Regions from separate parts of the Pseudoalteromonas sp. CNAT2-18.1 genome, predicted to be linked through region 3. Evidence: predicted binding sites of a transcription regulator. Region 3 holds the regulator's gene; each other region holds the start of a gene.
What was found. The regulator FliA, encoded in region 3, starts transcription of late flagellar genes. The targets are predictions, from matches to a motif close to CTAAAGNTNNNNNNNNNNNNGCCGATA.
Positions count from the first base shown of each region.

Region 1: MHM94_RS14520 (HAMP domain-containing methyl-accepting chemotaxis protein) is a predicted target of FliA. The motif match lies at 2,498-2,524, and genes of this name have one in related genera.
Region 2: MHM94_RS14015 (VC2046/SO_2500 family protein) is a predicted target of FliA. The motif match lies at 1,658-1,684, and genes of this name have one in related genera.

Region 1 is NZ_JAKRFR010000006.1:173,809-184,276, reverse strand. It holds gene MHM94_RS14545 (Na+/H+ antiporter subunit E) at 1-160, shown strand, start outside; gene MHM94_RS14540 (K+/H+ antiporter subunit F) at 154-423, shown strand; gene MHM94_RS14535 (Na+/H+ antiporter subunit G) at 432-761, shown strand; gene MHM94_RS14530 (phosphate ABC transporter substrate-binding protein) at 831-1,235, opposite strand; gene MHM94_RS14525 (porin) at 1,251-2,330, opposite strand; gene MHM94_RS14520 (HAMP domain-containing methyl-accepting chemotaxis protein) at 2,557-4,182, shown strand; gene MHM94_RS14515 (alpha/beta hydrolase) at 4,475-5,368, shown strand; gene MHM94_RS14510 (hypothetical protein) at 5,848-6,369, shown strand; gene MHM94_RS14505 (DUF6680 family protein) at 6,482-6,907, shown strand; gene MHM94_RS14500 (hypothetical protein) at 7,035-7,400, shown strand; gene MHM94_RS14495 (hypothetical protein) at 7,534-7,959, shown strand; gene MHM94_RS14490 (substrate-binding domain-containing protein) at 8,135-8,542, opposite strand; gene MHM94_RS14485 (porin) at 8,553-9,743, opposite strand; gene MHM94_RS14480 (HlyD family efflux transporter periplasmic adaptor subunit) at 10,132-10,468, shown strand, end outside.
Region 2 is NZ_JAKRFR010000006.1:66,588-77,055, forward strand. It holds gene MHM94_RS14005 (SulA-like leucine-rich domain-containing protein) at 42-491, shown strand; gene MHM94_RS14010 (YchJ family metal-binding protein) at 617-985, shown strand; gene MHM94_RS14015 (VC2046/SO_2500 family protein) at 1,114-1,623, opposite strand; tRNA gene MHM94_RS14020 (tRNA-Tyr) at 1,736-1,820, shown strand; tRNA gene MHM94_RS14025 (tRNA-Tyr) at 1,845-1,929, shown strand; gene MHM94_RS14030 (YgjP-like metallopeptidase domain-containing protein) at 1,935-2,612, opposite strand; gene MHM94_RS14035 (MHYT domain-containing protein) at 2,899-6,222, shown strand; gene MHM94_RS14040 (HD domain-containing phosphohydrolase) at 6,215-7,201, shown strand; gene MHM94_RS14045 (VOC family protein) at 7,198-7,596, opposite strand; gene MHM94_RS14050 (HD domain-containing protein) at 7,589-8,272, opposite strand; gene MHM94_RS14055 (class I SAM-dependent methyltransferase) at 8,435-9,625, shown strand; gene MHM94_RS14060 (PilZ domain-containing protein) at 9,635-9,934, opposite strand; gene MHM94_RS14065 (response regulator) at 10,068-10,439, opposite strand.
Region 3 is NZ_JAKRFR010000004.1:241,055-251,522, reverse strand. It holds gene MHM94_RS10440 (OmpA family protein) at 1-332, opposite strand, end outside; gene MHM94_RS10435 (flagellar motor protein) at 334-1,098, opposite strand; gene MHM94_RS10430 (chemotaxis response regulator protein-glutamate methylesterase) at 1,091-2,224, opposite strand; gene MHM94_RS10425 (chemotaxis protein CheA) at 2,238-4,535, opposite strand; gene MHM94_RS10420 (protein phosphatase CheZ) at 4,552-5,307, opposite strand; gene cheY (chemotaxis response regulator CheY) at 5,325-5,708, opposite strand; gene MHM94_RS10410 (RNA polymerase sigma factor FliA) at 5,747-6,469, opposite strand; gene MHM94_RS10405 (MinD/ParA family protein) at 6,485-7,345, opposite strand; gene flhF (flagellar biosynthesis protein FlhF) at 7,338-8,837, opposite strand; gene flhA (flagellar biosynthesis protein FlhA) at 8,869-10,468, opposite strand, start outside.

The sequences.
Region 1 (10,468 bases), on a different contig from region 3:
CGCTGAGGTGTATCCGATTCCAGAGTCTCTGCCACAAGGACAAGAGCCTGAACAACGCTTCTTGCTGATCCATGTGCTTGATATGGGAGACGAACAGGAGCTGATTAACTCCATTAAAAGCCGTTACGAAGCGCCGTTGAAGGAGATTTTTCAATGTTAGAACATGTTTTACTTATCGTATTTGCGATGATTGGCGTGTCACTGGTGCTCAATTTGTGGCGCTTAATTGTCGGCCCTTCTATCCCTGATCGTATCTTGGCACTCGATACCATGTACATTAATACCATCGCGTTGATTATTTTGTATGGTATCGGTATGCAAACACAGATTTACTTTGAAGCTGCGCTGCTTATTGCCATGCTTGGTTTTGTCAGCACTGTCGCAGTATGTAAATATTTACTACGTGGCGATATCATTGAGTAGGAGAGGGTATGTTTGAGTGGATAATTGCCGCGTTCTTACTTGCAGGCGGCGCGTTTATTTTAATTGGTTCTATTGGTCTGGTAAAAATGCCGGATTTCTTTATGCGTTTACATGGCCCAACGAAGGCCACCACCTTAGGGATGGCATCGCTACTTATTGCCGCCAATGTTTACTTTAGTGTTACCAACGGTGAAGTAAACATCAAAGAGATTCTTATTTCTATATTTTTGCTGATCACCGCTCCCATCACAGGTTATATGCTTATCAAATCGGCTATTCACCACGATTTAAAAGCGCGAGAAGATACCAAAGGGTTGGATAAAATAGAAGACGACTAAGTAACAATATTCGAAATGAAAACGGGGCGAAAAACGCCCCGTTGTTATATCTACCGCTTAGAATATCCGTTAGAAAGTGGTGACCACTTTAACAGCATCTGTGACGCTGCCAGCATCAACAAAGCCGATGGTATCGGGGTTTGAGCTGACTAACTGAATCACTTCAGCATCGTTATCCACCTCTTTAGGCGGTGTGCCCTTTCCTGTAAACACGAGTTTTGACCAGTAAGCCTTGAGTTGTCCTGAGGACTTATTCAGTGCTTTTTGGTTAAATTCATCGGCAGTGGCTCCGCTGGCTTGGCTAATGGGAATTGCTTTATTGCCATTGGAGAACGATTTCTCTTTGCCAATAAAGATGCGCTCCACCGTGTCTTTATTGATATCACTGCCATTACTGGGGTGAACGATAACGGCCACATCAGCCAGAGCGACTGATGAGCTCAATAGCGTGAACAAAAATGCGATCTTATACATAATTGTGCTCCTCATTTAGAATACCGCGTCAACACCGATGGTGATCGACTCACTGTCACCCGCAACTGCTAAGTCAAAAGAATCATCTTCAACTTTATCGAATTGCACTTTAAATGCAGCGGACGGGTGGAAGTCCCACCTTACACCCACCGATGTGGTGTTGTGCTGCTCGGTATCGCCATCGCCTTCTTGATCAAACTCGGAGTAACTCACATAGGGTGTGATGCCATCAAAGCGATAGCCCGCGCTGACCATGTAGGTATCGAGGTTGCCATCGAGATCGAGGCGGTTAAGCTCTGTTAATACAAAGGCGTCGCCAAAGTCGAGGTTCAAGGCGAGACCATAGAACTTACCGTCGCGTTCGGTATCCCCATCTTCCCAAACAACGATATTGCCACTGCGATAACGCTCATTGGTATAGCGCATGTGTGTAGCCCGTATTTCAAACCAGTCGTTACTCGCTTGAATTACACCGCCAATGATATCTTTCCATATTTCTCTGGTTGGCTCTTGGAAAAAAAACTCGCTGAGTAGCTTGTTACTTTCGTCGTCTTCACGGCCGCCATAAATATTACCGCTGATGGACCAGTCGCCAACATAGCCGTTGTATAGCAAGTTAAGGCCGTTGTAATTGAATATTTGCCAGGTGTAATTATCGGCAGGAGGCCGCATCCATACATAGGCATAGCCAACATCATAGAAATCCGAGTAGTAGAATAGCGGTAGGCGCTTCTTACCCCCTTGCAAAGTCCAATTCTCATTGAGCTCATAGGATAAGTAGGCCCACTCGAACTCAGCATCAAAATCATTAGCACCGCGAGCCACTATTTGCCCTGTTGCGCTAAGACCATCCATCAAGTCGGCACTCACTTGAAGGCCGAATAGCGACTCGGGTTCGAAAGATATTTCATCGGTGTAAGCACTAACAATGGGGTAGTCGGCTAAAAAAGTCGGCTCTACACCATATTGTGGAACACCATCACCACTGAGTACTTTACCAGCATTTATGCTGACAAAGCCCGATACGTTGACATCCGCAAAACTTTGCGAGCTGAACGACAACGCCACTGCAATTAACGATAGTTTGAGTTTCATACCTGTTTCCTAAGTTGTGTGCTTAGTGCTCCTTGAGTATAGACAAATATAAGGTTTGTAAATTTTTTGTTGTATATTCAGCAGGCAACCACGGCCATGACGTTTTTTGCATGAACCAATAAAAATGAGAGAAAAAGCAAAAAAAGTTAGAATTTTCTTAAATTTGGTTAACACTTAGAGGTAGCTGGCCGATACCTAATAAGCATTACTTTCTGAGGTGTACACTATGAATACGGGTTTCTCGTTCGCAAACCTAAGCATTACTAAAAAAATCCACGCGATTACTTGCGTTGCGGTGGTGGCTTTTGTGGTGATTGTGTTAGTCAACTATTCTGCCATGAGCTCAAATCAGCAGTCACTCAATGAGCTTGAGACTTCCACCTACAACTTGCTCAACATCACCGCAGAAAACGCCACTGCGCTGAACAGCGTTGATGAGCTTTATACCCAGGCAGTTACTTTTGGTGATGCAGAGTTGCTGGATAAAGCCGAAGAAGTCTATCAAACCATCACGGATAATTTAGAAAAGCTAAATAACATCCAAAGCGGTTTTATGCCTGCGAACACCTCTAAGCGGCTACAAGATTATAAAAACATTGCCGCTAGCATCGCCAAGGGGATGATCGATGGCACGGCGGACTTTAGTAAAATTCAACAAAACGCAAAGCAGAAAACCGATATTTTCAATTCCCTAACGACTGACTTTAACAACGCCGAAGAGCGTGCCAATGCGCGCTTTTTACAGCTGATAAACGAAACTGAAAGCCGCTCAGGCACAGCAATGACAACCATGTTAATTGTCGCCGTGGTTTCTGTGATTTTTGTGGTGCTACTTGCGGTGGTGATCGCCCGAGGTATAGGTAACTCGGCAAAAGATGCCGCGCAAAATTTGCATTTGTTGGCACAGGGGCAGGGGTCGTTGTCGACCACGCTCAATGTGCGTTCTCATGATGAAATTGGCCAAGTCTCCATCAACTTCAATGAATTTATTGCTCTGCTAAAAAAAGCGGTGGTTGAAGTGATGAATGTGGTTGAACCGCTGATGGAGAATTCCACACGCTTGGTGCAAGGCATGGAAAAAGCAGAGTCTGCGACCAACCAGCAAACCAGTGATGCAGAAATTGTCCGCCAGTCGATGGAAGAGATGCGCCAGAGTGTGGGCGATATTTCTCATTCTGCTTCGCAAGCATCCGACGCAGCGCAACTTGCCGAGCAAGAGGTGGCACAAAGCAAAGACCAAATCCGCGTATCCGTGAGTGAATCACAAACCTTGAGTGAGGAAATCAATCGCGCCGCAGGCACTATTAATAAGTTGGCGGATGATACCCAGAATGTGACCCAGATTCTCAATGTGATTACCTCAATTGCAGAGCAAACTAACTTATTGGCATTGAATGCAGCAATCGAGGCCGCCCGTGCTGGCGAGCAAGGTCGAGGCTTTGCGGTGGTCGCCGATGAGGTTCGAGAGCTAGCCTCACGCACCGCCAAATCCACCAATGAAATTCGCGAATTGCTTACTGTGTTAACTGAAGCAGCCAATGATGCTGTTAAAGCAATGACCTCAGCGCGAGATATGGCCAGTAACAATGCTCAAGCCGCCGAGCAAACAGGGCAATCGATTGAGCAAATCTCCGAACAGATTTTATCTATTAACACCATGAACGGGCAAATTGCCGCCGCCACCGAGGAACAAACCTCAGTGGCCACTATGGTCGTTGATAATGTCACCTCAATGCACCGCTCTTTTGAAGATACGATGCAAGCGCTCAGTGAAGTGCGCGATGTCGCTAAAAACCTACACTATCTATCTGACAACCTATTGGACGCCACTGCCAAATTTAAAGTGGAATAAGTGAATAAAGGGTGAGTAAGGGCGCTACTAAATGGCGCCCTTTTTTAGGTCTTTACTGAGGTGTCGTCCCGCATTTCTAGTCTCACAGCGAAAAGAAACACTCAAAACGGGTGAACTTTCCAGCATTGAGTAATCCATGAGGATAGTCAATAAATGGTTAAAATATCCAATTAGCGATCATTTAGACTAATCCAGCTGAGAGCAGAGTTTTTAACCATCTGAAATTAAATCACTTTTATTTGGCACCAAGTTTGCTCTGTAAAGATTGATTCAATTCCATTAAGGATAAAAAGTGAAAAACGTTGGATATCTTGTAGTTTTACTCATTTTTGCGTCAGGTTGTGCAACAAACAGCAGAAATCTAAGCCATGCTCTTGGCGAAGAAAGCGAGCACTCGCGTGACCTTATCACTGTTGAAGAGATCGTTTTTGCCAGCGAAGGGGTGCCACTATCAGGGAGCATATTTATTCCTAAAAACCCACAAGCAGCGGTCGTTCTAGTACACGGCTCAGACCCTGTTCCACGTATGTCAAAGCTAGCTGAGTCATTGGCCAAGCATAACTTGTTGGTTTTGACCTATGACAAGCGTGGGGTGGGTGAGTCTGGTGGGGTTTACGTGGGGCCTCAAGTTGGAACTAATAATATCAGTGTTGATAATTTAACGTTGCTTGCCAAAGATGCCAGTGCTGCGGTAGATGTGGTTCGTGAATATGACAATAGTTTATCCATTGGCCTGCTAGGTGCCAGCCAAGCTGGCTGGATTATTCCAATTGCCGCACTCAATAATCAATCGGTAGAGTTTATGGTTCTCTTTAGTAGCCCAACTATCACGACTTTGGAGCAACTGAGGTTCCAGTTCTACACAAATGGAAGAGAAGATTTTTGGCAAACACAGAGCTATAAAGAGGCCCGTGAACATACCCTAAACGACCCTGATAAATATGAGTTCAATGCAACGGATCCGAAAGTTTATCTAGACTCTCTATCAATACCAGGGCTTTGGCTCTTTGGGGAGCAGGATATACAGGTCCCAGTCAAAATGTGTGTGGAGCAATTGAATGAACTAAAAGCTCAAGGCAAGCCTTTTGACTATGTCTTATTTCCATCGCTTGGGCACAATACGAACAAAGCAGAGCCTCTCGCTATTGCAATACATTGGATAGAGCAAAAATATGCCTCCAATTAACCCGCTATTTGAGTTTCGGCGAAGTTGGAAAAACCCAAAGCTCATGGCTAATTAACGGCTCAAATGCGACAGCAAGTTGCAGCGCGGCGCAGAGCATTACTAATCTCTAATGGCGCTTGGCCGACTTTTGGGGCCCACGAAATGAATGGTCGCTTTTGACAGCAGCCAAAAGTCATTGAACTTAACATTGACCGAGCGAAAAGCAGATATTCACTTGCTAGCGAGTCTTGGAGTGCCTTTTAAATGCTGGTAAGGGCATTTCCTCAGTTAAAAGAACCCTCCCAAAACTTGTTATCGACTCCTACTGTGTCGCAGTCAATAACGCATTGCATTCCTTTTGCTCTGCGACACTATTTACTTTACTGTGTGATTTACGATAATTTTTTTTTATACTCGCGTGTCTAAAGGCGCTTGGTCTTTTACCTTGCAAGGTCTCGCTAATAAGTTGTTATGCTTAGTTATCAGGTAGGAGCAGTTGAATGAGCACGTTACCTAGTGCATATGAGAGAAAGTCAACAATATCAAGATATTGGCACAATAAAGCATGTGACCTTTGGGCTTCAGCTAAAATCCTTTGGGATGCAATGGAAAACAACAGCCAAGCGAGAATAACGAGTCATTCAACATATTTGATGTTAATGGGTATGTCTTTCGAAGTTCTCTTTAAGGCTCACTGTGTCGCACAAGGTATTGAAAATTATCGTTTGAAGAACTCACATGATCTAGCGGAAATTGCGAAAATAGCAGGATTTAGTTTAAGTAAAGAAGACAATAAAATCTTAACGGTTCTTAGTGCGTTTGTTGTGTGGGATGGTAGGTATCCTATCCCTAAAAAGTCATCTCAGTTTGATCAACATGGTAAAAACATCGAATCAACTGCATATGACCGAGAGAAGTTAGGGAGTTTAGATATTCTAAAACCTAACGACACATTTGAGTTTGATAACTTACACATATTATGGCGTCGCTACTCAGACCGCTATATGTCGAAGTACAACTAAGCATAACAAAGCATTTAAGAGTGATTCGCAACGCTTGGCAGTTTCGCTTCGCTCAAGTATAGCCAAGCGTCGCTCACACCTTAATGCGGCGTTATACACCAAAGGAAAATCTATGACATCGGAAGCTATTTTTGTAACAATCTTTGCATCACTTCTTTCAGGCTTATTCGGCGTACTTATTTCTTTTAAGTTCTATGAGCGTCTTGAGAAAAGAAAACTTCGAATTGAGACTGCAAAGAAGCTAATTGGAGGAAGGTTTAATCTTGCCTCTAATGAGTTCAACATTGCTATGAATGAAATATTTGTTGTCTATGCTGATTGCCCTGAGGTGATGACAGCAATGACGAACTTTTGGGAAATTCTCCAAGTTCCACGTGGCCAACGCTCTGATAAAGTTGTTGATGATAAGCTACTTACTCTTTTGAAAACGGTATGCAAAAATTCTGGCATTACTCATTCGAAAGATATCAATGATGACTTCTTCTTAAGAACTTTTAACGGTAACGGCAATCCTGTATCTGCCAAGCAAGGCGTATAACAAAAAATTAAGTCGCTCGCGGGCTCGCTGGGAAAAACATGGCGGCAGTGTCACTTCGTTTCGATTATAGCCGCCATGTTTGTGCCTTTTATTTGGATGTTACTTTAACAGGGATATTTGAATTAAAATGAAGTTTTTAATTTCTGCACTTGCTATTTTTTTGCTCATTGGTTGCACGACAGGCAGGTTGGAATATGTCACCCCGGAAGGCGAAACGAAGTACGGGTGTGAAACTGAATACACGTGGCAACCCAGTGTAGACAAATACGCAGTAGAGTACATTCTAAGTTACTGTGCCAAACAGGCTGTTCAACTTGGAAATACAGTCGTCAATACGAATCTGCTAAATCTAAACCTATCTATTCCCGCACCACCGACAGGTCAAAACTGGAGTTTTGACCTAGCGAAGTCAATGTACAAAAAAGGGCAGCTCACCGATAAACAATACGGTTACCTAATTGCTTATATGGATTTGGGGCATGACAAAGGTTGATGTTGCGGCAAGTTCAAATAATAAAGAGTTTATCCCACTCACTTCGGTCGCAGGTGCAGTAATGCAACCGTGCTTCGCGATGATGCCACTAGTTCAATATCCGCTAGCTTTGTGATTTAGGAGCAGGGTGGCCGTGAGAATATTCCTAATTTTGATAATTTCTTTGTTGAGTTCAGCTTCTATAGCCAATGATGCTGAGTTTTCATCGTTTAGAATAGGAACAGACTCTTACGATACTCGTAGTGGAGTCTTTAAACGTTTATTGTGTTTGGAAGGCCAAGACAGTATAGAAGTTGTTTTATCGCTTACTACAAGTGAAAAATTGCAACTTTTTCGTTTAGCTCAACAGGATATTTTTGAGGGCAATGCAGGTTTGGGTGAACTAGAAAGTGTATGTGTTAGCAGTTATCCATACGAAGTTATATATGGTGACAGCACGGGGGAAATTAAAACGACTTGTTATTCGCCTTTACAAGATGATGAAGCTTATTTATTAAAGTTTGTTTACTCTATTGATACTGTTAAAAATTTGCCAAAATCACATTGCAGGCATTATTAGTGCTTGCACGTGGGAAGCAATTCACCGGAAATAAAAAGTAGTGGGATGAGCTCACCCTACATAGTTTTATTCTATTGCTTATGCCTTAGCACTTGCCATAGACACTTAAAACACTGCCAGATTGGACTAGGTTCCACTTATCCAATCTGGCAGGCTCGGTTTAGGTTTATTTAATTTAGAAGGTGGCGACCACCTTCACCTTGTCACTGGCACTTGCGGCACTAACGTACCCTATTGCCCCTGGGTTGGCTGCCACAAAATCAATCACCGCTTGATCGTTCGCTAACTTGTCCGGTGGTGTTCCTTTACCTGTGAACACCAGCTTAGACCAGTAGGCGTTAAGTTGTGAACTCGATTTGCCTACCACCTTATCGTTAAACTCATCAAAGGCGGGTGTGCCATCTTGATTCACCGCCGTGGCACTATTGCCATCAGGGAAAGACTTAGATTTACCGAGATAAAGCTTCTTGATCGCATTTTGATCTAGACTTGCACCATTACTGGGATGAACGACTACGGCAATATCAGCCCACACCCCTTGCGCGAATACTAAAAGCGAAACTGCTGCTACTTTTTTTAACATGTTTTTCCCCTTAGAACACTAAGTCTACACCCATAGATACAAGATCTACTTCGGTATTGGTAATATCGTCTTCGAATCGACTCACATCAATTTTAAATGCCGCCGATGGATGGAAATTATAGCGTGCGCCTATAGTGTAGGTATTGGATTCTGCCCGCTGAGAGAGTAAGGCAAAGTTAGTTACATCTCGCAGCAACGGCGCATTTGGGTCACTCGGGTTAGTCGACACATTGATAGGGCCGTTAGGTGTTTGGATCTGTGCGGGTATCGTGTTCAACTCGGAACTGTCATTTTCGTCGTCGTTGTTTTCATAGGTAAAATGCACTGTCCAGTCATCGATACGATAACCCACCGAGGCATAGTACTGACTCTGTTTTGCTAAGAAGCTATCCTCAATTTCATACTGGGTATATTCAGCGTCAAATAAGAAGTTATTGTAATCAATACCAAAACCAATGCCGGCGAAGTAAGAGTCATCCTCTTCAACAGCTAAGTCTTGGCGTTGCTCATTGAGTCCATAGCCTGAAAGGCCACTAAACAATGCACTTAACTGTGCACTGTTACTTACATCAATTGAAACCTCGCTGAGAATGTATGCCGCTCGGGCAGTAAACCAGTCTTTTGATAGTGTCCAATTGAAGCCAAATGCATCATTGATTTCGACATTATCGCTCTCGGTAACTGCTGCTATATCTTCATTCACCGAGCCATACATCAGCTGGATGCTGCTATCCCATTCGCCAATATTGCTGTTATATAAATAGCTTAACCCTTCATAAGTGGAAAAGTTGAGGTTATACACTGATTTTGGCGGGCGCACCCAACGATAGGCGTAACCCACATCTAAAAAGTCTGAATAGCGATAAAAAGGAATGCGCATTTTCCCGGCGCTGAGCTGTGAATTGTCAGATATCTCGTAGGTGAGGTAGGCCCATTCAAACTCAGCATCAAAGTCGTTCTCTCCACGCGCAATAACCTGTGCGGTGGCGCTTAGGCGCTCTTGCAAATCGGCCGACACCTGCAAGGCGAACTTGCTCTCTTGCTCCATATTAAAGTCGTTATCATATCCATAGAGCGTATCGTCATCATCCAGAGTTTGACCACCGACAATAGAGGCGAAACCATTTATTCTTACCTCAGCAAAGCTGGGCAAGCTAACCAGTGCGGCTGCAATAGACAGCCCTAGTAACGTTTTCTTCATGTTGATTTCCTTACTGTTACCGATTAAGGGTGCCTTTTGAGCATAGAATAAAATACCTAGTTAACAAGGTAGGTGACTGATACTTAAGCAGTAGTTCAGGCAAGCGTATTGCTAATGAAGTGAAGAAAGTGTCCGCAGCGGACACTTTCATTGTCCGCGGACACCTTAGATTCTCAAGAGTTATATTAAAAGTGCATACAAAACAATGATTTAAGCTTTATTTCTAAGTTGGCATGGTTTTCGTAACCCTGTACTCATACGTACTAAGGGAAGTTGTTATGCTATTAACTTTATTTGTTTTTTTTACCTCTCCATTATTGGTGCTTGCGGCGGCACTTATCAGCACCTGGTTACACAGTAACTGTCTGTTGGTCGGGGAGGCGCAGTCATGATCCGCGATACCCAAGTACAGGACACTGTTGTGAAAGAGCGCCAGCGCTCATACAAACCCTTATTGATTGGTCTTATCAGCGTATTAGTCATCGCCGCAGCGCTCTATACCTTTGCTAGTCCCCAGTCTAATACCAGCCATTCCATTGCCCGAGAGAGTGTCAAAATTGCCACCGTCGAGCGGGGCAACCTGGTTCGCGATATCGCTACCACAGGGTTTATCGTCGCGGCCAATGCCCCGCAAGTATATAGCCCAACGCAGGGCTATGTGGAACTGCTGGTCAACCCCGGCGATACCATTGCCGTGGGGCAGGTCGTGGCGCGAGTTAAAAGCC
Region 2 (10,468 bases), on a different contig from region 3:
AAACACTGTATATGGTTCACAAAATCCACAGCGAGGCAATTATGTTACATACAGCAAGTGTTCGTCATGTTAAAAGCTATCAGCAAGATAACCCTAATGTGATTAATATCGTAAAAACTGAGGATGAGATCTCTGCAACATTTGAGATGCTTAAAATCGTTCATCGTTACAATCAAAATAATGGCTGGACGCTATTAGTCGCCCCTGACAATGTACCTAGCCGCCACCTATTGGACGCGTGCTCTATCGACACGAATAAATTGCTGGTAATTCGGGCTAAACATGTTGTTGATATGGAATACATGCTTAATTGTGCGCTGCAAAATGGCCGTTTTGCGGCGGTGATCACCTGGACGGATATTTTAAAACAGCAACAACTCGAAGCCTTACAACTTAATACCCACCAAGCTAAAGCACAGCTTTACTGTTTCACTACCGAGCATAACGCCAGCGAACAAACAACTGTGCCCTCGCAGTTACAAGTCTGCTAATATAGTGGCGTGATTCCTTGTAGTTAGAAAATGCGATGTGCCATTGTGGATTGCCGCAGCCTTTTGCTGATTGCTGCGGCCGGTTTGTAAGTAGAGCTATTGATGCCCCCGACGCCCAGAGCCTGATGCGCTCTCGTTATAGTGCATTTTGTGAACAAGCTATTGATTACTTATGTTTTACCTGCTCAGAGAAAGCCCTAGAACAAAACCCCAGAGAGGAAGTGGCTGAATTTGCCCAAGCTGCGCATTTTGTACGCTTACACATAATGGATTATGAGCCTGGCGATGCTTTGGCCTATGTTGAATTTAAGGCTTTTTACATCATTGCCGATACCCTTCACTGTATTCATGAACGCTCACAGTTCATTCAACAGCACCACCAGTGGAAATACGACAGCGGGCAGTTGTTTGAAGCCGCTGATGTAAAGCTTAAACGCAACGATCCCTGCCCATGCTTAAGTGGCAATAAATTCAAAAAGTGCTGTATGCCTTGATGTGATGCCGCCGCCCGGTGACAGCTTTAGGTATTCGCTTAATTAGTACAAGAACCCCTTGGCTCGCACCTGCTATTGCATCCTGATTAGCGCGCTCTGACTGGCCAAACGCTATTATACGCAGGCCACTACGCGTGTGCTAAAGACGAGGACTTATTTATATCCACAAGTTGATCGTAAAAGGCTGCACTATCCATTTGCGGCTCGTTCAGTGGCTCATATTGGCGATGATGTTTTGCCTGTACGCTCGGATCGCAATTATCAATTATAGGTAGTGGAACATAAGTTTTGTCGTCTCGCACTGCCAAAGGCTCGGGGGTTAGACACTCTTTTAAGCGCAGAGTTGTCATTGAGCTTTGCGCCAATAATGCCCTGTCATGCTGAGCTCTATCTATGTGGTAATCCGGTAATGCCGTTGGTTTAGAAGGCGCAGCGCCCAACTGCAATCGCAACTGCTGCTCATCCACTTGGTGAGATTCTAGTTCCGATTTGGGAAGGTGAAACTGGGCAAAATCGAGTGCATCTGCTGATAATGATGCTAACAGCCAAGCAAAGTCTCCACGACGGGCCTCATGGACACTGCGACATAATTGCGAGTCCATTTGTAGTTCGTTACGAATGACGGGCTTAACTTGCATAAACTTTATTCAACCTGAATTACTTCTAAGCAGTTATCGGCCTTTTTTCAGCTTTCTTTAGTTTTTTTCTTTACTTGGACTCTGAGTTTGCTATTATCGCCGCCGTTGTTTAGGAGGGGTTCCCGAGCGGCCAAAGGGATCAGACTGTAAATCTGACGGCATTGCCTTCGCTGGTTCGAATCCAGCTCCCTCCACCACTTAACAACACACATCATTCTATTGGAGGGGTTCCCGAGCGGCCAAAGGGATCAGACTGTAAATCTGACGGCATTGCCTTCGCTGGTTCGAATCCAGCTCCCTCCACCACTTTTCTATCGTACAAAATCCAACAGATGTGCATTCTCTTTAAGCCATAATCGCGCTTGGTCGGTATGCTCGTAGTAGCCATTAACCAGTGCCCAAAATTGATGGCTGTGATCCATATGTACACGGTGCGCCAGCTCGTGAACAATGACATAGTCAATAACCCAATGCGGAGCTCCTGCCAACAAGGTATTAAAACATAACTCACCGCGCGAATCGCAACTGCCCCAACGACGCTTGTACACTTTAACACTAATGCCGTTAGCGGCGATATTCATCACCTTTTGCCACCGCATTATGCGGGCCGATAAGTGATCAGATAATTCATCGTGCATCAGTGCCAATAGCTGTTGATTAAAATAGCGCTGGCGATGCTTCACTCGCTTACTGATTACGATGTTTATCGATTGGTTATCTGTCTGCTCAAGTGGGCTCTCGCTTACCTCTATTGCACGTAATTCACCGAAAAACATAATGCGACGATGTAGCCAAGGGTTATACCTTGCCGCTTCAATATCAGATTGCTTATGTAATTGTTTGTTTATCCACGCCTGTTTGCTCTCAACGAAGTCTGCAATGAAATCACGACATGCCTCATAAGGCGCTTTCACACTCACTTGCTGATTTTTGACCACCAAAGCGAGCGTTCGTCGACGGCTGTAGTGCACATCATATTGCCTACTCATATTAAACCTTTGTTGTAATTACTTGAACTAAAAGGGTTTGCCAAACAATGTGCTAACATTAAGTACACCCTTTGCACCGCTACTAATATGATACCGTAATTACGCCCTTGGGTAAGCTTGCAGCGCACTCATAAATAACTAAACTCAGCCGACGCTGCGCTGATAGAACAATCAGTGTCATTGTAAGATACAGGGCGCTTTCAATTTTGTGCGCGACACGTGGTTTTTCACTGTGCTAGGCTGTGATTGCCACTTGGCATCCGTTGTTGGAGTATCGAAGTACTTTATGCTTTCTCAATTTTTTATCACCGACCCTGCTCCCGAATTGCTGGTTAATGGCAGCTATGATTGGGCCTTAGTGTTACTTTCGGTCACTGTTGCTATTTTTGCATCTTTCTTTGCGCTGCAATTAAGGGAATTTGCTCAACAACAACGCCACACCCCATTTTATCGCATGGCACTGCCAGCAAGTGCCGCCGCTTTTGCCGCTGGCGTGTGGAGCATGCACTTTATCGGAATGCTGGCATTTAGCCTATGCGTCAGCGTCGACTATGATTTCACAGTGACGGTGGTATCATTCATCCCTGTCTTTTTAGCCACTGCCTTAGGGTTCCATTTACTCAGTACGAACAATCCATCTCGAGCCAAGCTTGCGCTCAGTGCCCTGCTGTTGGGCGCCGGCATAGGGATTATGCATTACACGGGCATGGCCGCGATGCGCCTAGGGCCGATGCTAGGCTATGACCCACTTTGGTTTGTTGTCTCTGTATTAGTGGCGGTTATTCTCGCATGGCTCGGCCTGGCCGCTCATTTATATTTACAACCCACAGGGCGCAGCACTTTAGGGCAAACCGGTTATCGTATTCTCAGCGCCATTGTTATGGGCTGCGCAGTCTCTGGCATGCATTATACCGGGATGCAAGCGGCACGATTTGTGGCCCAATCCCCGGTGTACAGTGAGCTCACCGATAATAGCCATGTAACCGATCTCGCTCTGAGTATCGCTATTGTAAGCCTCTTGCTCAGTGGTCTCATTGCTTTATTGCACAGTGTGATGCGCTATCGCTTGGCCCTTCAGCAACAACTTATCACTCAATCACGCCTTGAAGCGGTCCTCAATACCGCCGTCGATGGCATTATTACCATTAGCGCGAAAGGCCAAGTACTGAGCTTCAACGCCGGAGCCGAACGTATACTCGGGTATCATCGCGATGAAGTGATTGGCGAAAACGTAAAAATGCTGATGCCACAAGAAATCGCTAACCAACATGATAATTACTTAAGTGCCTACCAAAGTACCGGCATTAAAAACATTATTGGTTCCGGACGTGAGGTCAACGCCGAACATAAAAATGGCGCGCTGATCCCCATTCGTTTGGGGGTTGGTGAAGTCGCTATTCCCGGACAAAAGCGCATGTTTGTAGGTTTTATTACTGACTTGAGCGCACAAAAGGCGATGCAAAATCAGCTTGCCCAACAAGAGCGTCATTATCGCACTTTGTTAACTAATATGCCCGGCGTGGCTTTTCGCTGCCGTTTAGATAAGCATTGGAGCATGCTCTACATTAGCCCCATCGTGAAACAATTAACCGGCTATGATGACCAGCAGTTTATCGACGGCAGTGTTAACTTTGACATGCTTATCTCTGCGCAGCATAGCGACTATGTGCGCGAGCAAATATACAGCGCACTTGCACAAGGAAAAAAACACTACTCTTTTGAATACCAAATACAGTGTCGCGATGGCAGCCGTAAATGGGTGATTGATAAGGGAACATTTGAGCATACCGAAGGAGAAGAGCTTTTCATTGCAGGCGTATTGGTCGATATCAGTGAGCGCCAACAAATGGAGCAAGCGCTTGTAAAAGCGAAAGAGAAAGCCGAAGCTGCGGCGGAGACAAAGCAAGCCTTTTTAGCCAATATGAGTCATGAAATACGCACGCCCATGAACTCCATCATTGGCTTCTCTGAAGTGCTGCTAGATAGCCCATTGAATAAACAACAGCGTCAGCAACTCACCAACGTATTGCAATCTGCACGTTCTTTATTGCATTTACTCAATGATATTTTAGACTCGGCCAAGCTTGAGCAAGGTAAAGTGAGTATTGAGTCAGTGCCCTTTAATTTGCTGGCTCTCGTCGACTCTGTGGTCTCCAGCTTCTATCACAGCGCTGAACATAAACAGCTCTCGGTCGCCCTGAATATGGATAGTAACCTCGGTGAGCACTATCGCGGCGATCCGCAGCGCTTACGTCAAGTATTAGTCAACTTAATCGGCAACGCAGTAAAATTTACCGAGCAAGGCAGTGTCACCATCAATGTTCGCGGCGATAATCAAGGTGTCTATTTTGAGGTGGTTGATACTGGCATTGGTATCGCCCCCGAGCGGGTGAGTGCTATTTTCAACCCCTTCGAGCAAGCAGACGACAGTACCACGCGGCGTTTTGGCGGCACCGGTCTAGGCACTACCATTAGCCGCCAGCTCGTACAACTTATGGGCGGGGATATAGGCGTCACCAGCACCTTGGGCCAAGGCAGTACATTTTTCTTTACCCTGCCCCTAAAACAGGTGGCGGGCGAGCACGTTAATGAGCAGAGCTCATTGACCCCACTTAGCGAAATGCCTAAATTGCGAATACTGGTGGCTGATGATGTACCGCAAAACCGCGAGCTACTGCAACTACGCCTAACTAAACTCGGTCATCAAGTAGAGGCAGCTGATGACGGCGAGCAAGCAGTGCAACTGGCCACAAGTAATAATTATGACATTGTGTTGATGGATATTCATATGCCCAAGTGTGATGGTCTCCAAGCAACCCGACAATTGCGTCAATATGAGCAGCACAACGAGGTTGCTACAACGCCCGTTATTGCTTTAACGGCCAGTGTCATGGGCAGTGACCGTGAAGCGGCTAAAGCCGCTGGAATGGACGGCTTTGCCAGCAAACCTGTGGTGCTGAGCGATTTACTAACGGAAATAGCCCGCGTTCTCGATATCGATTTGGCTGCACATGTATTCGCACAAACTAACGCCACTGCCCACGACAGCCAACAGCTGGTCAATGAAGCCCAAGGAGCGGAGCTGTGGGGTTCAAAAGCGCATTACCTCAAGGAACTAAAGCACTTCTATAGGCAGCGCAATGAGCAGCTGCGAACACTGAGTAAGTATAATCAGCTCAGCGCCGAACAGCTTGTTGACGTGCATACATTAAAAGGATTAGCCGGTAATCTAGCCCTGCCCAAATTAGCCGATACATTAAAGTCGATTGAACGACAAAAGCAGGTTCAAGACCCTCATCGGTTTGCCTTATTCAGCTGTATTGATGAGCTCTATCAATATCTGCAAAACCACACTGACACGCCTAGCAAAGCCGTGAGTAATCACCATAGCGATGAGGACTTTAAGCAATTATTGCGGGAGGTTGCGCAGTTATGCGATAACTTTGAATATGATAGTGAACACAGTGAACAACTTATTGCGGCAACGCCACAACAATGGCATAAACAAGTAATGGATATCGCAAATCTCATTAACGAATTCGAATTTGCGGCGGCTAAGGCCGCTATTGAGCAATTACTTGAGCAACTGCAGAGTGTGCAACATGATTGAGACACAAAAGCCGACTCTCCTAGCTGTAGATGATGAGCCGACGAACCTTAAGGTTTTAAATCAAGTATTAGGAAACGACTATCGCCTTATATTTGCAAAATCAGGGCCTCAAGCTTTGGAATTAGCTCATAGCAAGCAACCCGCGCTCATTTTACTTGATGTTATGATGCCAGATATGTCTGGCTTTGAAGTATGTGAACTGTTAAAGCAACGGCCAAGTACGCAGGCTATTCCGGTTATTTTTGTGACCGCCATGCAAGACGAAGTAGATGAAACGCAAGGCTTTGCCAAAGGCGCGGTTGATTACATTACTAAGCCAATCAGCCCAGCAATCGTCAAAGCGCGGGTTAAAAATCATTTGTCTTTAGTGCAAGCTGACTTACTCAAAGCCGCGCAACTTGAATTGATCCAAAGGCTGAGTCATGCAGCCGAGTACAAAGACAATGAAACCGGACAACACATAATTCGTATGAGTCGTTATTGCCACATCATCGCGCGCGCTTATGGCTTTAATGAGGCCCATGCCGAGTCGTTGCTGCTTGCGGCGCCAATGCATGACATTGGCAAAATCGGTATCCCCGATAATATCCTTCTTAAACCCGGGCGCTTGGATCAAGACGAATACCGGCAAATGCAAACTCATGCCAGCATTGGTGCGGATATCTTGGCAGGTTCAAGCTCTGCATTAATCCAACTTGCCCATCGACTTGCTCTTGAGCACCATGAGCGCTTTGATGGCAACGGCTACCCAAATGGCTTACAAGGCGAAGAGATCTCCATAGAGGGCCGTATATGTGCCATTGCCGATGTATTCGATGCACTAACTTCGAAGCGGCCATACAAAGAACCTTGGCCAATCGACAAAGCCGTGCAGTTACTTCAAGAAGAGAAAGGCAAGCACTTTGACCCCGAACTGGTGGATATTTTTATGGCTTGTTTGGACGATATTCTTGCTGTTAAAGCACAGTATCCAAGCTAGAGCAGCTCAGCAACGGCCTCATATTCATAACAGGTAATTTCATGGACATTGCCGCTGGGATCACGAAAGTACAATGACCAAGATACCTGATGATCGGCTCGCGTGACCTTGATATCGCAATCGTGCAGGTGCTGTTGCCAGTGCACAAAGGCTAACGCATCGCAACGAAACGCGATGCCGTTGCTTTTTTTATCACCAACGAATAAAGCCAAGCAAATCGACTTTGCCTGATCTTGCAGCATAAGCGGTCCATCGTGTTGCTCTTCAAACCAAAAAGCCAGCTCGGGGACGATATCAAAACCCATTACTTGACGATAAAACGCCAATGCAACCTCAATATCATGCACTTGTATATGGCAATGGTGTACGCCACGCAATAACGGTGGGTTACTCATAGGCAATACCTATCTCTTCGCCGAGTTGGCGTAAGAAATCGTGCATGTACTGCGTGCGCTTATGTGCTTCATATCGAGCACTGGCCGTGTTCATGCTCTGACCTATGTGCAATAACTTCACAAAAAAGTGATCAAGGGTGTATTTACTGTCATCAGCTTGGCGGTTCTTACAAAACGGATCCTGGGGGTGATATAAGCCACGACAAATCGCCCCGCCTACTTTCATGCAGCGACTCACTCCCACTGCGCCAAGGGCATCCATACGGTCGGCATCTTGTACTATTTGCGCCTCTAAAGTGGTGGGTGTGACATTGGCACTAAAGCTATGGGCGACAATAGCATGGTGAATAGCATCGAAATAGCGACTGTCATAATGGATACTGTGCAAAAAGCTTAACGCCTTGTCGGCTGCCATGGTCGATGCCTTCGCTCTGTCCGGATGGTTTTTCGCCACCGCAACACAATCGTGCAGCCACGCCGCAGGCAGCACCACTTCAATCTTGGCATGCTCCTGTTCACACAAAGTTTTCGCCACCTGCACAACGCGTTCAATATGCGTAATGTCATGAGCTGAGTCGGCGCTACCGCAACTGAGAATAAAATCGCGACATTGTTGTTCGATTTCTTGCATAGTATTCATTATTAAGAGTTTATGTGATGACAATAAATCACTCATCGGCTATTGGCAAAATTAATTTGAGAAAGCGCCTTAAGATGCCTAGAATAGCGCCTCTCAAACCAACGACCTAGCGTGTCAACATGCCTTGCGGTGGGTATTCAACTGCCTCAGTGCACAGCAGCTTCAACATACTCACTCTAGGAATTATTAGGAGGCTCAATGGCCGGTGCGATTTATCTTCAAGCAGGACGCGAAAAATCACTGAAACGTAAACACCCGTGGATCTTTTCAAAAGCAATTAAGAAAACCAAAGGCAACCTCGGCCTAGGTGACACGGTCACCGTTTACGACAGTCAGGGAACATACTTGGCTACGGCCGCTTATAGCCCACAGTCACAAATTCGCGCTCGGGTATGGAGCTTTGACGAGAAAGAATCTATCGACCAGGCGTTCTTCTACCGCCGTTTAGCTCGGGCCCTTGATGCCCGCCAGCACACTATTGACGAAGGCCAGTTAACCGGTTTCCGCCTATGTGCCGGTGAATCTGACGGCCTTCCTGGAGTAACAATAGATAAATTTGATAACTACTTAGTCTGTCAGTTGTTAAGTGCCGGTGCAGAGCGTCACAAAGGTGAGATAGTCGCCGCGTTAATGGAACTGTTCCCTTCTTGTCATGTTTACGAACGCTCAGATGTCGAGGTGCGTAAAAAAGAAGGATTAGCGCCAACAACCGGCGTGCTATCTGGTACGGCGCCAGAGCACCCGGTGTTGATAAAAGAAAATGGCCTCACCTGCGAGGTAGATATTCTGCAAGGCCATAAAACCGGCTTTTATCTCGACCAACGAGACAGCCGCGCCGCCCTAGAGCGCTTCTCCAAAGACAAGGAAGTATTAAATTGCTTTTGTTACACCGGCACGTTTGGTTTATATGCCTTGCGCGGTGGCTGCTCTAAGGTGATCAATGTCGATGTATCACAGCAAGCCCTCGATATTGCCAAACGCAATGTACAGCACAATGACTTAGACTTAGGACGCGCTGAGTTTGTCAAACAAGACGTATTTAAGCTACTTCGTGAATACCGCAGCGAAGGACGCACCTTTGATACCATCGTCATGGATCCACCCAAGTTTGCCGACTCTAAGGCGCAGCTCAACGGCGCATGCCGAGGCTATAAGGATATCAATATGTTGGCGATGCAGCTGCTTAAGCCAGGCGGCACTTTACTGACATTTTCGTGTTCAGGACTCATGGAGCAAAACTTATTTCAAAAAGTGGTCGCCGATGCTGCCCTAGACGCCAATAGAGAACTACTCATTGTCGAGCGCTTAAATCAGGCCGCCGATCACCCTATCGGAGGCGCTTACCCTGAAGGCTTTTACCTCAAGGGGCTGATCTGCAAAGTGTATTAACGCTTTATCTTAATTAATATCGAGCATTTCCACGCCAATGCAGTACTGTCCCTGGTCGTCTTGCGTACAACGCACGACCTGGGTCAGCGCTTTAAGTGGCGGCACCGACCCATCGGGTGAGTTGATATCCACTTTTACCGTGGCGCCCGGGTCGATGGGTTCATCAACCAGTAACTGCATACCAGTGGCGCTCAAGTCGCGGCAGGTTGCCGTTAACTGCAAATATTTATCATTGTGTGATACCTCAAGCTTTGCTTGAGCATTCACCATCATACGCATAAAGCCGCGCTTATCGTCATCATAAAGCATTGTTGTTCTCCTTTTGTGCTTTACAGCAGCCGATCGCAGGCCTATCACTACCTACGCATGCCGCAGTTGGGGTCGCACCACAAAGCCCATCTAAACGGGCGAAACATGTGTTGCTATAGGCAGCATACTCGGATTAAATAAGGGTTTGCAAGCTATCCAATAACTCATTGAAAGATAGGGGTTTTACGAAGTAGGCATCGCAGCCAGCGGCGTACCCTTGTTGCTTGGCATGGGGGGATTCGAGTCCGGAGATCATCAACACCGGAATATCTTGCGTTTCTGGGGTGTTTTTTAACATACGACAGGTGTCGAAGCCATCAAGCCCCGGCATACACACATCGAGCATGATGGCGTCCGGGTGCTGATTGATGGCCTCGTTCAGGCACTGCTTGCCCGAATCAACATACTGCAATTGGTACTGTTGACCAAGTGCTTGAGCATACAGTGTAAAATTAAAATATTCGTCATCGACTACTAATAGCTTAGCTTTGCCGTGATTATTCAACTTATTCCCTATCCTTGTCGGCGAGCACC
Region 3 (10,468 bases):
ATCAACTTTGAGCCACGAATAGGCTCTTTGACAATACTCTCACCTTCTAACACATTGTCATTGACGGGCAGTGGTTGTTGCAACACACCGTCCCCTGTGGATTGCTGCTGCTCAGTTAATATGGGTTGAGTCACTTGGGTAGCACGGTCAAAAAATTGCTCCAACGTCTGCGAGAAAATAGCAAACTCTTCGTCTTTTTTATTGATAGCAATCGCGTACATGACCACGAACAAGGCGAACATAATGGTCATATAATCAGCGTAAGAAACAAGCCAACGGTGGGTGTGTTGCGACTCCTTTACATGACCTCGGCGGTGACGAATACGCATCATATTAGTACCCTGCACTAACATGGCGCTCAGCGCAGTAAGCCTCGAGTTTCAACTCTATATTTGCGGGCGTCTCTCCCTGCTGCATTGCCATGATGCCCTCAGCGATGAGCTCATGATAGAGCATTTTTTCTTCAATCACTTGCTTTAGCTTGTTGGCAACGGGCAGGAATAACAAGTTGGCAAAGCCCACGCCATAAATCGTGGCCAAAAATGCGGTGGCGACCCCAGCACCCAATTTATCGGGCTCACTAATGTATGCCATCGCCTGAATGAGCCCGAGCACAGCCCCTAAAATACCAATGGTCGGCGCATATCCTCCCATGGCCTCGTAAACACGAGCTGCATCTAGCAACCGCTCGCGCTCTAACATAAGCTCGATTTCTAGGGTGTCACGCAAGCGCTGCTCATGAGAGCCATCAATCAGCAAGCTTAAGCCTTTAGCGGCATAAGGGTCTTCACTTACGAGTGCTTGTTCCTCAAGAGCCAGGTACCCTTTTTGACGTGCGGTACTGGCCCACGATTTAATTTGCTCAATCCCAGCTTGGGTATCATAAAACGGGGGAACAAATACCCACTTAAAGACTCCCAAGGCCTTTTTGAAGGTCGCTAGTTGCGATTGCAACATCACGGCACCTAAAGTGCCGCCAAGGACAATGATCAGTGCCGGTCCATCAATTAGCCCTGAAACCATACCGCCCTCGAGGCTATAGCCTAAGGTAATGGCGATAATGGCAACAGCAAGGCCAATTATGGAAAGTTTATCCACAGCCGACTTCCTTGAGTAAATGCGCGGCAACATCGTCAAGAGCCACTTGGTGGTCATGCAAACCGGCACTGGCTATCGCTTGCGGCATGCCATACACAACACAAGACTGCTCGTCCTGCGCCCAAACCCGTGAGCCTGATTGTTTAAGCATCCGCGCACCTTCGCGACCATCAGCACCCATCCCGGTCAGCACAATGGCTAATACATCACCGCCGAATGCTTTTGCGCTACTGGCAAAAGTAACATCAACACTGGGTTTATAAGTAATCCTTGGGTTGTCGTCTTGAAATACCTTCAGAGTTTGCTGTTGAGCGCGGCCATCAAACATCATTTGCTGACCACCTGGTGCAAGATACGCCGTTCCAGGTTGCAAACGGTCTCCCTGTTGCGCTTCTTTTACCTTGATTTTGCAAAGGTTATTCAAGCGCTGCGCAAACGCAGGAGTGAATGCGGCCGGCATATGCTGAATAAGCAAAATAGGATGAGGAAAATTGGCTGGCAGCTTAGTCAGAATCGTTTGCAGTGCCACAGGCCCCCCGGTCGAGGTGCCAATAGCCACCAACTTGTACTTTTTGCCGCTGGGCTTGAATTGGCTAGCGCTTTGAGGCCGAGTCGAAGCTCCTTGGTTAAAGCTTCTATCAGGTTGCGCTGAACTGCGTGCGGTGACACTGGGGCGCGCCGGTGACGGTGCTGTTGTTGAGGTCGTTGGGCGATTAAAACGCGAAAGACGACGACGTCCTAGCTCGCGCACCTTTTGTCGAAGTATCTCAATCGCATCTTGGTTGTTGCGCGCGATGTCTTCAAACTTTTTCGGTAAGAAATCCAATGCCCCGGCATCAAGTGCATCCAGTGTGGCACTGGCTCCTTCACGCGTCAGTGAGGAAAACATAAGAATAGGTGTTGGCGATTTCGCCATGATTTGTTTCACCGCAGAAATACCATCTAACACTGGCATTTCCACATCCATGGTGATCACATCTGGGCGTAACTTAACTGCTTTTTCCACCGCATCGGCGCCATTGACAGCTGCGTCAATGACTTCGATATTGGCATCACCTTCAAGAATTTCAGTAACCCGGCGACGAAAAAAGCTTGAGTCGTCAACTATTAGAACTTTGACAGCCATTTAATACTCGATTTTAGTTAACGCTGGAACGCCCAGCGTAATGTTTTAGCATGCTTGGCACGTCTAGAATTAAGGCTATGCCACCGTCTGAGGTAATTGTCGCCCCGGCCATACCTGGTGTGCCTTGCAGCAGCGCATCCAGAGGCTTTATGACTACTTCCTCTTGACCAATCAGCGAATCCACCACAAAGCCAACCTTTTTAGTACCAATTTGAACGATAACGACATGGCCTTCGGCTTTACGTTGGGTGCGGTCCGCACCTTTGACTAACCAATGCTCTAAATAAAATAGTGGTACGGCTTTTTCACGCACAATAATGGTGAGCTGGCCATCGACAATGTTAGTTTTGGTCAAATCAAGGTGGAAAATCTCACTAACAGCCGCCAATGGCAGAGCAAAAGTTTGTTCACCCACAATCACCATCAGCGTTGGCAAAATAGCAAGCGTCAGCGGTACTTTGATATCTAGACGGGTACCAACACCGAGCTGTGAGTCGATATTAATGGTGCCGTTAAGCTGGCTGATCTTGGTTTTCACCACGTCCATACCCACACCACGCCCAGAAATATCAGAAATTTCCTCTTTGGTGGAGAATCCAGGTGCAAAGATAAGGTTATAGGCTTCCGTGTCACTCAAACGAGCGGCTTGGTCGTGATCAATAACCCCTTTGCTAATAGCAATTTTTTTCAGTTTTTCGGCATCCATCCCAGCGCCATCATCGTGGATGCTCAGGAGAATGTGGTCGCCTTCTTGAGAAGCCGATAAGCGCACCGTACCGGTGCGAGGTTTACCTGCTGCTTCTCGAACATCAGGCATCTCAATACCGTGGTCCACTGAGTTACGTACTAAGTGCACGAGTGGGTCAGCTAGGGCTTCGACAAGGTTTTTATCTAAATCAGTCTCTTCCCCTTCAAGGACCAAGGAAATATCTTTTTGTAAGCTGCGGGCAAGGTCTCGTACCACACGTGGGAAGCGGCCAAATACTTTCTTAATTGGCTGCATCCGAGTTGCCATCACCGCACCTTGTAGGTCGGCGGTGACCACGTCAAGATTTGAGATAGCCTTACCCATAGCTTCACTGTTGTTATTATTCGCTAAGGTAATAAGACGATTACGTACCAATACCAACTCACCCACCATATTCATGATCTGGTCTAGTCGTTTGGTATCGACGCGCACTGTCGTTTCTGCTTGTGGCGGTGGCGCGGCTTTAGGTGCCGGTTTTTTGGCATCACCACTGCTAGGCGGGGTGCTCCCCTTCGCCGTACTCGGCGCTGGTTTTGCGGCCGCTGGCGCTTGACTAGGCGCTGGCGTTGCCGGCGGTGTGTCTTTAGCTTTACTTTGGCTTACTGGCGCCGCAGGCTTTTCAACCGGCGCTGGCGAAGCTTCTGCCGAGCTTGCTTTAGGCGCATTGCCTTTGCCGTGCAGCTCATCAAGCAGCGCATCAAATTCATCTTCGGTAATGTCTTCATCATCACCACTGGCCGACTCTGATTGGCCCGATGTAGTCGGTGCACTCTGCTGCGCAGCTCCCTGCTCTTCGGCGCTCGGCGTGGAGCCATTATCGCTAATGGCACCAAAGCTGCCTGCTCCATGTAATTCGTCTAGTAACGAGTCGAACTCATCATCGGTAATATCTTCATCATTACCGGATGTCCCAGCATCCGCTGACCCTTCACCCACAGACGGGCCTTTGCCTTGGCCGTGCAATTCATCGAGCAAACTTTCGAATTCATCTTCGGTGATTTCGTCAATCGCTTCGCCTTCGTCACTGCCAGCACTTGGCGCATCGAACAAAATATCATCGCCAAAATCATCGGCCCCTGATGCGACATTTTCAGGCACAGGTTCGGGTTCAACAACAGGTTCACTCGGAGTTGCGGCAGGTTCAGGCACAGCAATAGGTGCCTCATCTTCGGATTCAGGTTCGCTCAGTTTATGCAATACAGCAAGTAACTCAGGGTCTGCAGGTTGCGGCTGCTCTCGTGCTTGAATAAGCGCAAACATGTCGTTAATTGTATCGAGCGCTTGCAGGATCACGTCCATCAGTTCAGAAGTAACCTGGCGCTTACCTTGGCGCAGAATATCAAACACATTCTCAGCACCATGACAGGCATCTACCAGCTCATTCATGCCAAGGAACCCAGCTCCCCCTTTAACAGTGTGGAAGCCCCGGAAGATAGCGTTGAGCAAGTCTTTATCATCAGGGTTATTTTCAAGCTCTACTAACTGCTCAGAGAGCTGCTCCAATATCTCACCTGCTTCGACTAAAAAGTCCTGTAAAATATCTTCATCTACTTCAAAGCTCATGCAGCCGCTCTCCTCTTTAGAAGCCTAAACTAGACAACAAGTCGTCTACTTCATCTTGGCCTGAGACCACGTCATCACGTGATTCTGTGTCTATAATTGGCCCTTCTGGACCTTCTGCGTTCACAGCTGGTTTTGCTTTTTGTTGTTCAACCACCAGTTCTTCACCTTCGTTGCCCGCAAACACAGTTAATAAATTAATAAGGCTGTCTTCTACCTCGCGCACCAGCTCGATTACGCGGCGAATTACCTGCCCTGTTAAATCTTGGTAGTCTTGCGCCATCAGCACATTGTTAAGAAGGTCGTGCAGCTCCACTGTACTGCCTTGAGAGCGGTTCATAAAACTATCGAGCTGATGACACAACTGCTTGAACTCACCTAATTCGAGATCGCGACGCATCAATTTATCCCAAATGGGTTTAATTTGATGTAGTTCAGTGGATAGCTGCTCAGCGATGGGCAAACTGGCTTCCACGGCATCCATGGTTTTATTTGCCGCCTGCTCGGTCATTTCCATCACGTAATTAAGACGCTGCTTAGCATCGGGAATGGCTTCTTGCGTGAGGTCGTTCAAGCGCGTATCGAGTTGGAAATTCTTCAACGACTCGTGAAGTTGCCGCGTCAACTTGCCAACCTCAGCAAACAGTTCGGACTGTTCCTTGGAGGCTGCATCGAGGATCAGCTGATCGGCTTTCTCCTGCTCACCTTGCTCAAGAAACGATACAAGCTGTTTGGCTTGCTCTAGGGTAATGTGAGGTGCAGCGGGAGCTGACATAAACCTCTCCTTCTCGGTTAACCTAAGCGCTCAAATACTTTATCCAGCTTGGTTTTTAATGTAGCTGCGGTAAAGGGCTTAACGATGTAACCGTTCACGCCAGCTTGGGCAGCGGCAATGATTTGTTCCTTCTTCGCCTCTGCAGTTACCATCAGTACTGGAATGTGCTTTAAGCTGTCGTCGGCGCGAATTGCACGGAGCAAATCGATACCCTGCATACCTGGCATGTTCCAATCGGTAACCACAAAGTCAAACTCTTGGTTTTGCAACATGGGCAGCGCGGTACTACCATCGTCCGCTTCTTGCACGTTGGTAAAGCCTAAATCACGCAATAGGTTTTTAATGATTCTTCTCATAGTGGAAAAGTCATCGACCACGAGAATTTTCATGTTTTTATCCAAAGTATCCTCCAGTGAGGTATGAACCTTTATTCTTACTACTAATTGACCCAGTCATTGACTTTCGCTTTGAGCTTAATCATTGCCTGACCATGTATCTGACTCACACGGGACTCACTTACGTCCAGTATTTGCCCAATTTCTTTTAAATTCATTTCATCGTTATAGTACAACGATAATACCAATGCATCACGCTCGGGGAGAGAATTAATTGCCGCTACTAATGCTTGGTTAAAGCGTTCGTTGTGAACGCTGGTATAGGGCCGCCCCGTTTGAGATTGTTCACTGCTCGGGGTGAGTACATCTTCATCGACACCTAAGTCTTCGATACCGAGCACTTTAGAGCAATTAACATCGTTTAAAATATGATGGTATTCATCGAGCGAAATATCAAGTTTTTCAGCTACTTCAACATCCTTTGGTTCCCGACCTAGGGAGGTTTCCAATTCATGTACAGCGGTAGCTACAGCGCGGCTATTGCGATGTACCGATCGTGGAGCCCAATCTCCCCGTCGTACTTCATCAAGCATCGCACCACGAATACGAATACCAGCAAACGTCTCAAAGCTGGCGCCTTTACTGGCGTCAAAGGTTTTTGATGCCTCGATGAGGCCAATCATGCCGGACTGAATGAGATCATCGAGCTGCACACTCGCTGGCAGTCGCGCCAGCAAATGACATGCAACACGCTTGACCAGCGCGGCATGGCGCTCGACCAGAGTGTTTAATTGTAATTGATCTTGATATCCAGCCACTTTATTCATAAATCCGAACAACAGTTAATTATTGACCAGCTTTTCAATGAAGAACTCCAAATGCCCCGATGGTTGATTAGGGGTTGGCCATTTTAGTGCCTTGCCAGCGAGACTTTTCAGCGATACCGAAGCGGGTGAGTTAGGGAATAACTCCACGACGGCTTTCTGGCGACGCGTTGATTTACGCATGTTTTCATCATAGGGCACGGTGGCCACTAATTCGAGCGCCACATCTAAAAATCGGTCGGTTACTTTGGAGAGTTTGGCAAATAAGTCTTGCCCTTCACGCTGGCTGCGCACCATATTGGCAACGACTTTGAATTTGTATACGCCATGTTCACGACTAAGCACCTTGATCAGCGCGTAGGCATCGGTAATCGAGGTTGGCTCATCGCAGACCACCACCACAACATCTTGCGCAGCACGCGAGAAGCTCAGTACCATATCGGAGATACCGGCGGCGGTGTCGACAATGAGGACATCAAAGTCGTTATCGAGCTCGCTAAACGCACGGATTAAACCTGCATGCTCTGCGGCACTCAGTTCAACCATGCTCTGTGACCCCGATGTTGCCGGAGCAATACGAATGCCCGCAGGCCCAGTTACCAGTATATCGCGCAGTTCGCACTCACCACTTAGAACATGAGAAAGGTTCTTTTCAACACGCAGACCAAGCATAACGTCACAGTTTGCCAGCCCTAGGTCAGCATCTAACACTAAGACACGTTTGCCTTGCTGACCCATGGCAATAGCTAAATTCAAAGAGACATTGGTTTTACCGACGCCCCCTTTGCCACCGGTCACGGCGATTACTTTTACGCCTTGGCTATTGTTTTGATTCATTTTTCGAAGGCCACTTGCTTGATCGTGCACTGTGTTAATCATACATTCCTACTGCCTGAGACGCCACTGTTTGGCGCCCTGCTGGTGCCGCTGATTTTTGTGTTTTTTGGCGTTTGATAAACAATTGTTCAGCTTTTCTAACCATTTTTTCTGAGTTAGCAACGCGAATATCTTCTGGAACGCGTTGACCGTTAGTAAGATACCCTATTGGTAAGCGATTTTGAATCGCTACACTAATAATCTCGCCTAAACTTAGACTTTCATCAAGTTTGGTGAAAATACAACCACTTAAGTCAACTTTTTGGAAGTGCCTTACGGTTTCTTGAAGCACTTCATGTTGTGCTGTGGCACTGAGCACTAAATAGCTACGAATATCGACTCGCGTACTACGCATGAGCGTGTTTAATTGCTCACTTAAACGTAAATCGCGCTGGCTCATTCCCGCAGTGTCAATTAATACTAGACGTTTATTGCGTAATTGATAAAGCACATCGGCCAATTCATTGGCATCTTTTACTTGCTTCACAGGGCAACCAATGATGCGTCCATAAGTTGCTAGCTGCTCGTAAGCACCGATACGATATGTATCCGTGGTGATCAGCGCAACCTTGTCAGCCCCATATTTTTGCGCCCCTAATGCGGCCAGTTTTGCAACCGTCGTGGTTTTGCCTACGCCAGTAGGGCCGACCAACGCATATACGCCGCCATGACGTAAAATCTCATTATTGGTGGTGTGTAGCTGCTTTTGCACCATATCCAGGGCTGCACTCCACGCCTGCTTGCGCGATACGTCGTCTGGTACATAACGCACCAACTGCTCAGCCACTTCAGTGTCGATACCCATGCCCTGCAAGCGCTCGATAAAGCAGGCACGAGTTGGATCGCGGCGCGCTCGGTCCTGGTGTAATAAGCCGGATACTTGATGTTCAAGAAGCTGACGAATGGCATTCATCTCATCGCGCATGGCACTGATCTCTTCGCTGTCCATGGCCTCTTGCTGTACAGAATCATTGGGCTGGCGGTGTAGCTCATCAAAACCGTCACCGTCCAAATCATCACCCATGGACTGCGCTGCAGCGCGGGCTTGCGTTGGCTCTGCCAGCGTTGGCTGCGGAGCGTAGTTATTGGCCGGCGCAGCGCGACGCTGAGGCTGTTCAACGGGCTCTTCAGGCGCGCTCATATCAATACCTGATTGCGAAAACATGTCGGCGAGAGCAGCGTTCTTTGGTTTCGGACTCTGACGCTCTAACAACGCCTGTAATGAATCAGCCACACCATTGTGACTTTGCGGCTCAGGACGTTGCGTACGTGTTTGTGGGCGTACCATACGCTGCTCAGTGGCGCGGGGCTGCATTTGCTGCTGGGGAGCGCTTTTCGGTGCGGCTGCTGGGCGTTCATGGTCAATAGCAGCAACGATTTCAACGCCATCTGCAAGCTTTTTGTTCGACATGATCACCGCGTCAACACCCAGCTCATCTTTTACTTCTTTCAGTGCTGTACGCATATCTTTAGCAAAAAAGCGTTTGATTTTCATAATATTACCCTCTCACAACCGGCTTTCCGATCTATTGCTGTCCAACGGAGCTAACAATCTTAATTTGACGCTCATCGGGCACTTCTTGGTAAGACATCACCTTCAGCCCTGGGATGGTGTGCTTCACAAAGCGTGATAACACTGTACGAAGCATCCCGGAGGTCAATAAGATGGAAGGTTCACCCGACATTTCTTGGTTCTGGTGGGCTTCGCTTAAAGAGGCCTGTAGCCGCTCTGCCAAGCCTGGCTCAATGCCAGCACCCTCATCTCCTGCGTTCTGAAGCGACTGATGCAACATCTGTTCCAACTCAGGCGCCAATGTTATGACAGGAATTTCTGGCGTAGCGCCAACCGCATCTTGCACAATCAAACGACGCAATGAAATACGTACCGCTGCGGTTAATACATCTGGGTCTTGGCTGCGCGGACCATACTCTACGAGTGTTTGCACTATGCTGCGCATATCGCGAATAGCAACGCCTTCATTGAGGAGATTTTGTAGCACTTTCACTATGGTAGTCAGCGGTAACACATCTGGTACTAGACCTTCTACTAGACGCGGATGGCTTTTCGCTAGCATATCAAGCAGACTCTGTACTTCTTCGTGACCCAATAGCAGTGAGGCGTTATTAGTGAGTAACTGGCTAATGTGGGTCGCCACTACCGTAGCAGCATCAACGACGGTGTAACCTAAAGACTGTGCTTCATCTTTTTGCTCTGGTTTGATCCACACCGCATCCAAACCAAAAGCCGGATCTTTAGTCGCCACACCATTGATTGGGCCAAAGACTTGACCCGGGTTGATGGCCAGTTCATCACCATGACTGAGTTCACCATCACCGCTGGACACGCCCATTAGGGTAATACGATAGGCATTAGGGTCTAACTCTAAATTATCGCGAATATGAACGGGCGGCACTAAAAAGCCCAGTTCCTGTGAGAGCTTCTTACGGACCCCTTTAATGCGGCTTAACAACTCTCCACCTTGGGCCTGATCCACCAGCGGGATCAAGCGGTAGCCTACCTCCAAACCGATGACATCGACTTGCTGCACATCGTCCCAGCCCAATTCTTTTGGTTCGTCGTGGGTGGCAACATTGCTGCCAGGGCCCTGCTCAGCTTCTTGTTGCTCCTGCTCAGCAGCAAGCTTTGCCTGCTTTTGCGAATAATAAGCAACAAAACCAAGTAAGCCACCTAAGCCTAAAAACGCCACATGGGGCATACCCGGTACCAACCCCATAGTGATGAGAATACCGGATGCTATCCACAGTGCTTTGTCATTGCCAAGCTGGGTTTTAACTTGCTCGCCCATATTGTGTGATTCATTTTGGCGAGTTACGACGATAGCAGTACCGATTGATAACAACAGCGATGGCAGCTGCGCCACGAGGCCATCACCAATGGTGAGTAAGGTGTACACTTCCATGGCCTGAGAAAAGCTCAAGTCATGTTGGATCATACCGACAAATAACCCGCCAACGATATTAATCACTAAGATAACGATACCCGCAATGGCATCGCCTTTTACGAACTTACTGGCACCGTCCATCGAACCGTAAAAGTCCGCTTCACGGGTGACTTCTTCACGCCGCTCCCGCGCTTGCTCGGCGCTGATAAAACCCGCGTTCAAA